One region of the Undibacterium sp. Ji49W genome, then DNA from elsewhere that is predicted to be linked to it. Evidence: riboswitches for the same ligand, from Rfam matches in the RefSeq annotation. Region 1 holds a riboswitch; the other holds the start of a gene.
What was found. A riboswitch is a leader RNA that binds a small molecule or an ion and turns the genes downstream of it on or off. The one in region 1 is predicted to bind cobalamin.
Positions count from the first base shown of each region.

Region 2: linked by a shared signal. The riboswitch ahead of ACO0LK_RS01480 (CoA-acylating methylmalonate-semialdehyde dehydrogenase) and the one ahead of ACO0LK_RS11155 (TonB-dependent receptor domain-containing protein) in region 1 are both predicted to bind cobalamin.

Region 1 is NZ_JBMPOW010000007.1:262,325-266,538, reverse strand. Features, by position in the region: gene ACO0LK_RS11160 (FecCD family ABC transporter permease) at 1-247, opposite strand, end outside; gene ACO0LK_RS11155 (TonB-dependent receptor domain-containing protein) at 388-2,256, opposite strand; cobalamin riboswitch at 2,408-2,661, opposite strand; gene ACO0LK_RS11150 (PilZ domain-containing protein) at 2,777-3,121, opposite strand; gene ACO0LK_RS11145 (histidine phosphatase family protein) at 3,177-3,725, opposite strand; gene ACO0LK_RS11140 (adenosylcobinamide-GDP ribazoletransferase) at 3,728-4,214, opposite strand, start outside.
Region 2 is NZ_JBMPOW010000001.1:335,373-339,586, forward strand. Features, by position in the region: gene ACO0LK_RS01475 (acyl-CoA dehydrogenase family protein) at 1-976, opposite strand, end outside; gene ACO0LK_RS01480 (CoA-acylating methylmalonate-semialdehyde dehydrogenase) at 989-2,500, opposite strand; cobalamin riboswitch at 2,785-2,973, opposite strand; gene fumC (class II fumarate hydratase) at 3,442-4,214, shown strand, end outside.

The DNA of each region.
Region 1 (4,214 bases):
CGGTCAGCGCACGACCAAGACGCAAATCCAGCAGACTGCCGGGCAAGGTCGTTGGCGGGCCGCGCAACAATTCCAGCAAGGCTTGCCATAACTCGGCAAAGCTCAGCGATACAGAACCGCACACGCAAGCGATCAGTATGCTGGCGACAGCAGCGGCCAATAAAATCGGAAGAACCAGTCCGGCACGTTGAGCAACCGCCATCCTGGCTGATTGCTTACGCTGTCGTGCAGAAAAAAAAGACGCCATCATCGGTCTGGTCCATAGGTAAAACAGGTGGTGATGTGCAGCGTCTTTTGAAAATCCGAACCTGCACATCAGTCATTGAGCTTGTAATGTGATGGGCGATACAGCAATATCCGCTGCATCGCCTCACACCAATGCCAGACTTATTTAAAGCCGTAGTTCACACCAACAAATACATTCGAACCGGCCGTTGCATAATTTCTTGCCAGTTCATAGTCTTTGTTCAAGGCATTGTTCCAGCGTGCCAGCACGGTGGTATTTTTTGCCACTTCATAGGTCGCATACAGGTTCAGCAAATTATATGAACCCAATTTTCTGGTGTTGGCTGCATCATCAAAACGGTCACCAGAGTAGATGGTTTCCACGCCAACTTTTGCATTCGAGAACGCATATTCAGCAGCCAAAGTACCATGCTGTTTGGAACGGCGTGCCAGGCGTTTGCCTGTCGTGTCGTCTTTCGGGTCCTGGATGTCGATGGAAGCACGCAGGGTCAGATCAGCAAAACGGGTAGTGCCGCCTACTGTCAAACCAGACAGGGTTGCTTTATTGACGTTGTAAGCACAACCAAACTGATGAGTCGCTTTTTCTACAGGGCAGACATTGGTGCTGACCAGCAGATCCGTTGCCTTGTTTTGATAATACACAGCGCTCAGCTGCGTATCGCCCTGCTCAAAATACACACCGACTTCTGCATTTTTTGCTTTTTCTGGTTTGTTGCTGGCAACGCCATAACCAGGGTAATACAGTTCATTGAAAGTTGGTGCACGGAAGCTGGTGCCATAGCTGGCATTGACGCGCAGGGCGTCAGTAAAACGGTAACCGTAAGCAACGCTACCTGTGGTATTGGAACCATATTGCGAACTGCGGTCGTTGCGGATGCTGGCGCTGGCCAGATGCGCATCTTGCTTGAATACATACGATGCAGCAAATGAATTCGTCGTGCGTTTCGCGCCGTTGATGCCCTCTGTGGCCACGCCTGAAGAAACAGAATCAACATTTTCTTCACGCGTTTCGGCGATCAGTTGCAGTACGTCTTTACCGATACGGATATCATTCTGGAAGCTGACGCTGTTCTGACGCGTATCGATCTGGCTGGAGCCAAAGCCTGTACTGAAGCCCTTGTCTGCCGTTTGTGCATATTGCAGCGAGGCAGACCAGTCATCAGTGAACTTGCCACGGCCAAAGATGGCGATGGTTTCCAGTGTACCGATATTGTGGTCATCTTTTGCTGCACCGGAATCATACTGTGCGTCATTGCGGCTGTGTAAAACACTGGCACCCAGTTCAAAACCCTTGCTGATTTCCCATACCAGACGGCCATTGAAACTATCCATCTTGTAGCCATCTTTGTCCGCGTTATAACTGGAACCGACGCCGGGTTTGGTGGCAGAGAATCCATCACTCTCTTCATGTCCCGCGTTCAGGCTGAGGCTGATATTACTGGCAACAGAGCCGAACAAACCTGCCTGCAATTTGCGTGTGCCATAGCTACCCAGACCAGCCGATACGGTAGGTGTGATAACGCCTGTACCTTTTTTAGTGAATATCTGTATCACGCCGCCCATGGCATCTGCGCCATACAGGCTGGACAAGGGACCATACACGACTTCGATACGGTCGATCTGTGACAGTGGGATGGAAGACCAGCTTGCACCACCTGTGGTGGATGAACCGATGCGTACGCCATCAATCAACACTACGTTTTGCGCATTATTACCACCGCGCAAAAACACGGAAGATGAAGTGCCTGGTCCACCGTTGCGGGTAATTTCTATGCCGCGTTGTTGTTGCAACAGGTCGACAATGGAAGCAGCGCCAGATTTGGCGATGTCTTCCGCAGTGATGACGACATTGTCAGCAAGCACGTCTTTGGCGGCTTGCGCCTGGCGGCCAGCGGTAATGACCACACTGGAAGCCGCGCTAACGGCAGCAGTTTGTGCAAAGACAGTAGAAGACGGGAATGCAGCGGCCAAGGCCAGGCTGAGGGCGAGCGGTTTGAATACAGATGTCATGATTTTCAGAAAAATAAAACATGCAGCCGACGTCCCCGCAGGCTGCAATGGAAAAAGCAATAGGAACAATCGGTATCGTCAGCGCCTGTGGCCTGATTGAAAAGGGGACGCAGCTTTCTGCGTCTGATTTTCACGAAATATCCCCGTCCGTATCACTTCACTTATTCTGGCCGGTATCCGGGCTGACAAATATCACCATCTGACCTTCCCATGCACATTGCACAGTGGTATTGGAAAATGGCTGGCTACAAATCTGAATGTGAAAAAACAAGCATTCAGTCTTTGCAGCAACTTGTACACCGTTGCGGGGGCAGCACACGTTTGTCTGGCATAGCCAGGCGTCGTGTTTCCCGTTTAACCGCAGATATGAATATATCCACGAGCACCAAAACCCCGCCATTCTATAGACAGATAGGGGTAGCCGCAAGTTAAGGGACAGTAAACACTGAGGCAGATCAGTTTATTAACTTATTGAAAACAAAGCAGATTTGCCTTGCCAATGTTGCCCGACAGTACAATTTCAGGTCAGATGCGCGGTTTTGGATATCCACGCGACAACAAGTTGCGCATGCAATTCAGACATTTCTGATAACAGCATGCCAACGTTATAACTATCACCGCTAAGAATGGCATGCCTGACCGTGCCCTTGCAACTGACCTTGTAGAGCTCGGCTTCTTGCACGATACCGGGGATTTCTATCATCATGGGATAACTGCGCAGGGGAACCAGGTTTTCAGGCGACTGCAAGAGCACCCCTTCTGCCGATATATTGATCACTTTGGTGAATATCAACCTGCCATCCGGCATTTTGATACCAGAGCGCCAGGTTACTGTGACACGGGGTGATTTTCTGAGTTCTATCATGCGATGGCCATACACTGCGGGCTTTACTGTCAGTCTTGCGTAAATACTATCTGCATTATTTATGAAATACCAGTATTTCTATATATTCACCAAAAGCAAGGCTGCGGTTTTGCGCGCAAACCAGTTGCGCCAGTTCATCTGCTGCCATGCCATCCTGCCAGGTCAGCAGCATGCGCATAATGCCCGCATGGGCAACCACCAGGGCTTCTGGCAATTGCATCTGGCGTACATCTGTCAGCCAGGCAATCACCCTTTGCGCCACATCCAGCGCCGATTCACCACCGCCAGGGCAATATGTTGCCGGGGCTGCTGCCCATGCATCAATCTCTGCCCTGGGAACGGCATCCCAGGCGCATAGTTCCCATGCACCAAAGTGCATTTCCATCAAACGCGGGTCAAGTTGCGGCTGATCATGCAGTGCCTGTGCCAGCAAGGCACAGCGCTGCAAGGGGCTGGAAAATACAGGGATACCGGCAGACAGTTTCTGGCGCATCTCTATCGCCAGCATCTGGTAATCTGCGGCCAGCACAGGCACATCGGCCTGCCCATAGCACAGACCATCGGCAATCTGTGGTTTAGTATGGCGCAGCAAATGCAGGCGCATGTTCATTGCACCTGAAAAGCCAGCAAACCCAGATAAATGCCTACCTCTGCCACCTGCTGCGTGGCCCCCAGGCAGTCACCAGTAAAACCATTGATACGACGCTGGAACATGCGTGCCATGCGCCAGGTCAGCAAGCACATCAAGACCAGCGCCATCAGGATTGAAGCTGGCGGAAAAGGAAAGAAGTGCAGCAGCAAGGCCGACGGCAGCAATACTGACAGGCATGCGATCAAAAATTCACCAGTATGCATATCTTGCGCCAGTGGCTTGGCCTTGCCTTCATGCCGCGCATAGTGCATGCGCCAGATCAGGCTGCATGATGCCAGACGTGACAAGGGGTGAGCGATAAAAAGGATGGGCACAATCAGCGCTGGCGGCAGGCTGATCAGCAATGTCAGCTTCAGCGCCAGCATCAGCAGGATGCCGATGGCACCGTAGGCACCGACGCGAGAATCCTTCATGATGTCCAGCACCCGTTCTGGCGTCATG
Region 2 (4,214 bases), on a different contig from region 1:
CGGTGTCGGTTGCCAGGCGCTTGGCCATGGCGCAATACACTGAGGCATTGTCGGCCTTGCTGTCGAGTTTGCTGGCGGCGAGACGTACCATCTGGCGGGCAGCGACCAGTTCGGTTTGCATGTCGGCCAGTTTGAATTGCAGTACCTGAAAATCAGATAGTTTCTTCTGAAACTGCATGCGCTCATTCATATATGTTTGCGCGCTATTGAGGGCCGATTGCGCTGCACCGATGGAGCAGGTGGCGATGTTGATGCGGCCACCATCCAGGCCACGCATGGCGATGCGAAAGCCCTCGCCTTCTTCACCCAGCAAGTGGCTGCGGGGTATGCTTACCTGGTCAAAGTTGACAGTGCGGGTGGGCTGGCTGTTCCAGCCCATCTTGTCTTCTTTCTTGCCATAGCTGATGCCGGGCAAATCTGCCGGTACGGCAAAGGCAGATATACCGCCTGCACCATCGCCCCCCGTGCGCGCCATGACGACCAGCATATTGGTGGCACCGGCGCCTGAGATAAAGGCTTTGCTGCCATCGAGGATATAGCTGTCGCCATCCAGACGTGCGCTGGTGCGCAGTGATGCTGCGTCAGAGCCTGAGCCAGCTTCGGTCAGGCAATAGGAGGCCAGCTTCTCGCCTGCGGCCAGCCTGGGTACCCATTCCTGCTGCACCTCTGGCGTGCCCCAATTGGCAATCATCCAGCTTGCCATATTGTGTATCGTGATGTAAGCCGTGGTTGAAGGGCAGGCGCGTGCCAGCTCTTCAAAAATGATTGCTGCATCCAGCCGCGTCAGGCCCAGTCCACCCAGTACTTCTGGCACATACAGCCCGCAAAATCCCAGCTCCCCGGCATGGGCGATAACGTCCAGCGGGAAGTGGGAAGTGGCATCCCAATGCGCGGCTTGCGCCGCCATTTCATGGGCGGCGAAGCTGCGGGCAGATTGCTGGTAGGCGCGCTGGTCTTCACTAAGATCGAAGTCCATGATGGCCTCCGATTACTTCAGCGAGATGGTGGTATTCACCTTGCCAGCGCTGACGCTGTCATCAAACCAGCGTGCCGTGATGGTCTTGGTCTGGGTGTAGAACTGTATGACTTGTTTGCCGTAAGGCCCCAGGTCCCCGAGTTTGGATGCACGTGAGCCGGTAAATGAAAACAGCGGCACAGGCACAGGGATAGGTACGTTGATGCCGATCTGGCCTACATCGATATCTTCTTCAAAAGTACGGGCGGCAGCGCCAGACTGGGTGAACAGTGCCGTGCCGTTGCCGTTAGGGTTGGCGTTGATGATGGCGATGGCGTCAGCCAGCGTATCCGCCTGCATGATGCATAGCACAGGGCCAAAGATTTCTTCTTCATACACGCGCATGCCGGGCTTGACGCCGGTGAAGACCGTAGGGCCAACGAAGTTGCCGTTCTCATAGCCTGGCACTTGTGGTGCGCGGCCATCCAGCACCAGATTGGCACCTTCGGCAATACCCTGGGCGATCAGGCTTTCTACTCGCTCTTTGGCGGTGCAGGAAATGACCGGGCCTATGTCAGTATTGGCTTCTGCACCCGCATTGATCTTGAGGCCGCGGGCGCGGTCCAGCAAGTCTGGTACCCACTGGTTGGCTTCACCAACGAGGATGACCACAGACAGCGCCATGCAGCGCTGGCCAGCCGCACCAAAGGCAGCACCTGCGAGGTTGTTCAGGGTTTGTTCTTTATTCGCATCTGGCAGGACGATGGCGTGGTTCTTGGCACCCATCATGCACTGTGCACGTTTGCCCGCCAGCGTCGCGCGGTTATACACATGGGTGCCTACGCGGGTAGAGCCAACGAAGGACACCGCCTTGATATCAGGGTGATCGCAAATCGCATTGACGATGTCTTCACCACCATGTACCACATTCAGCACGCCAGGTGGCACGCCAGCCTGCATGGCCAGTTCAGCCAGACGCATGGTGACCATGGGGTCTTGCTCGGATGGTTTCAGGATGAAGGTATTGCCGCAGGCAATCGCCATGGGGAACATCCACAGCGGTATCATCGCCGGGAAGTTGAAAGGGGTAATGCCAGCACACACGCCCAGCGGCTGGTTCAGGGTATAGGTATCGACACCGCTGGCAACGTTATTGGCGATTTCGCCCATTTGCAGGTTGCCGATATTGGCCGCATGCTCAACCACTTCCAGACCACGGAATATATCGCCTTCAGCATCGGCCAGGGTCTTGCCCTGTTCGGCTGTCAGCAACGCGGCCAGCTCGGCCATGTTTTCACGTATCAGTTGCTGATATTTGAGGAAGATGCGCGCGCGTGTGCCTATCGCTGTCTTGCGCCAGGTCTTGAAAGCGGCCTTGGCCGCATCGACTGCGGCCTGCATTTCGTCTGGTGTCGTAAACGGCACATGGGCCAGCACCTGTTGCGTGGCCGGGTTGATCACGTTGCGCCATTGCGTGGATTTGGAGTCTATCAATTCGCCGTTGATCAGCAGTTTGACGTTGGGGACCTTGGTAAGAGTAGCCATGATGCTTTCCTGAACCTTCCTGATTGCGCACGGATTCACGGCGGGCTATGCCCGCAACAAGAGCCGCACTGATGCCTGAAAAACAGGATGATCACCACATGCAGAAACCTGCCGCAGCAACGATCCTGACCATGGACATGCACCGTGTGGATGCACACCCGCCACGCACCTTCCGTACGTGACCAGACCTTGGGAAAAACAGTGAAAGAATAGTATTGAAGACAGGCATCTGCCCGCCATCAGGCGCGCCATGCAATATCCCAAACATAGCCTTCCGCAATGTTTTTTCCAGCGATCAACAGGCCGGTATCCGGGCTTGCAAGTCTTGTTACATCGCCTTCCCAGTCATGCATGACCAGTGGCGTGGATGATGTAACCGCACTTGCCTACCGTTGCGGAGGCAGCAGGGGCTTGAAACCTGCTTACGATCTTACTGCGCATGCGTGATCGGGGCTCATGTGCTGCTCAAAATGCTCATGTACTACAAGTACATTCCGCTTTTTGCGCTGCTCTTCACTCCCGCTGACGCACGCTCGCTACAGATCGTAAACACGTTTTTAGGTCTTGATACCAACCATCACTTGTCAGTGACAGCGATCAGGACGACCACTTTCCCGTTTAACACAGCCCAAGAAATTGGGATGTGCACCTGTTATTTTTAGAATAGCATAAGACTTGACGTTTACGTAAACGTTAATCGATGTGAATGGATGAAAAAAATTCAGCGACGCCTGGATGCGGCAATCTGCATAAAGTTGCCAATCGGTAAAAAATGGCAGAAATCGGCAAAAAGCAGGTTTGCTCCAGATTGAGTATCATAAAAGCCATTGGTACTTGCCAGCATGGGGCAAGTACAGTCTGTCAAGCACAGTGCATACCTGCTCCTTGAAGGATGTCAGGTGCTTCAGGTGCCTCAGGTACCATTAACCAGGAAAACAGCAATGACCAGTCAACACAGCCAAGACAATGCCAACAACAGGATGGAACGCGATACCTTTGGTGAAATCGCCGTTCCGGCAGATGCATTATGGGGTGCGCAAACCCAGCGTTCACTGCATCACTTTGCCATCTCTACTGAAAAAATGCCGGATGCCCTGGTGCTGGCACTGGCACGTGTGAAACGTAGTTGTGCCATCGTGAACCGTGATCTGGGATTGATGGATGCCCGGTTTGCCGATGCCATCGTTGCCGCCGCCGATGAGGTACTGGCCGGCGCGCATCCGCATGCCTTTCCGCTGTCGGTATGGCAGACCGGGTCCGGCACGCAAAGCAATATGAACATGAATGAAGTGCTGGCCAATCGCGCTTCCGAAATATTGGGCGGCACCCGCGGCATGAGTCGCCTGGTGCATCCGAATGATCAGGTGAATATGGGGCAGTCATCGAATGATGTGTTCCCTACTGCCATGTATGTTGCTGCCTGTCTGACGGTGACGCAATCCTTGTTGCCAGCCCTGCGGCAATTGCATGCTTCGCTGGCTGCCAAGGCGACTGAATTTGCCGATATCGTCAAGATTGGCCGCACGCATTTGCAGGATGCGACGCCACTGACGCTGGGGCAGGAAGTCTCTGGCTGGGTGGCGCAGCTGGCGCATGCGGAACAGGCCATCAGCCTCAGCCTGCCGGCTTTGCAGGAACTGGCCATCGGCGGTACGGCGGTTGGTACAGGCCTGAATACCCATGCAGAATTTGGTCAGCGCGTTGCCGCCAGTCT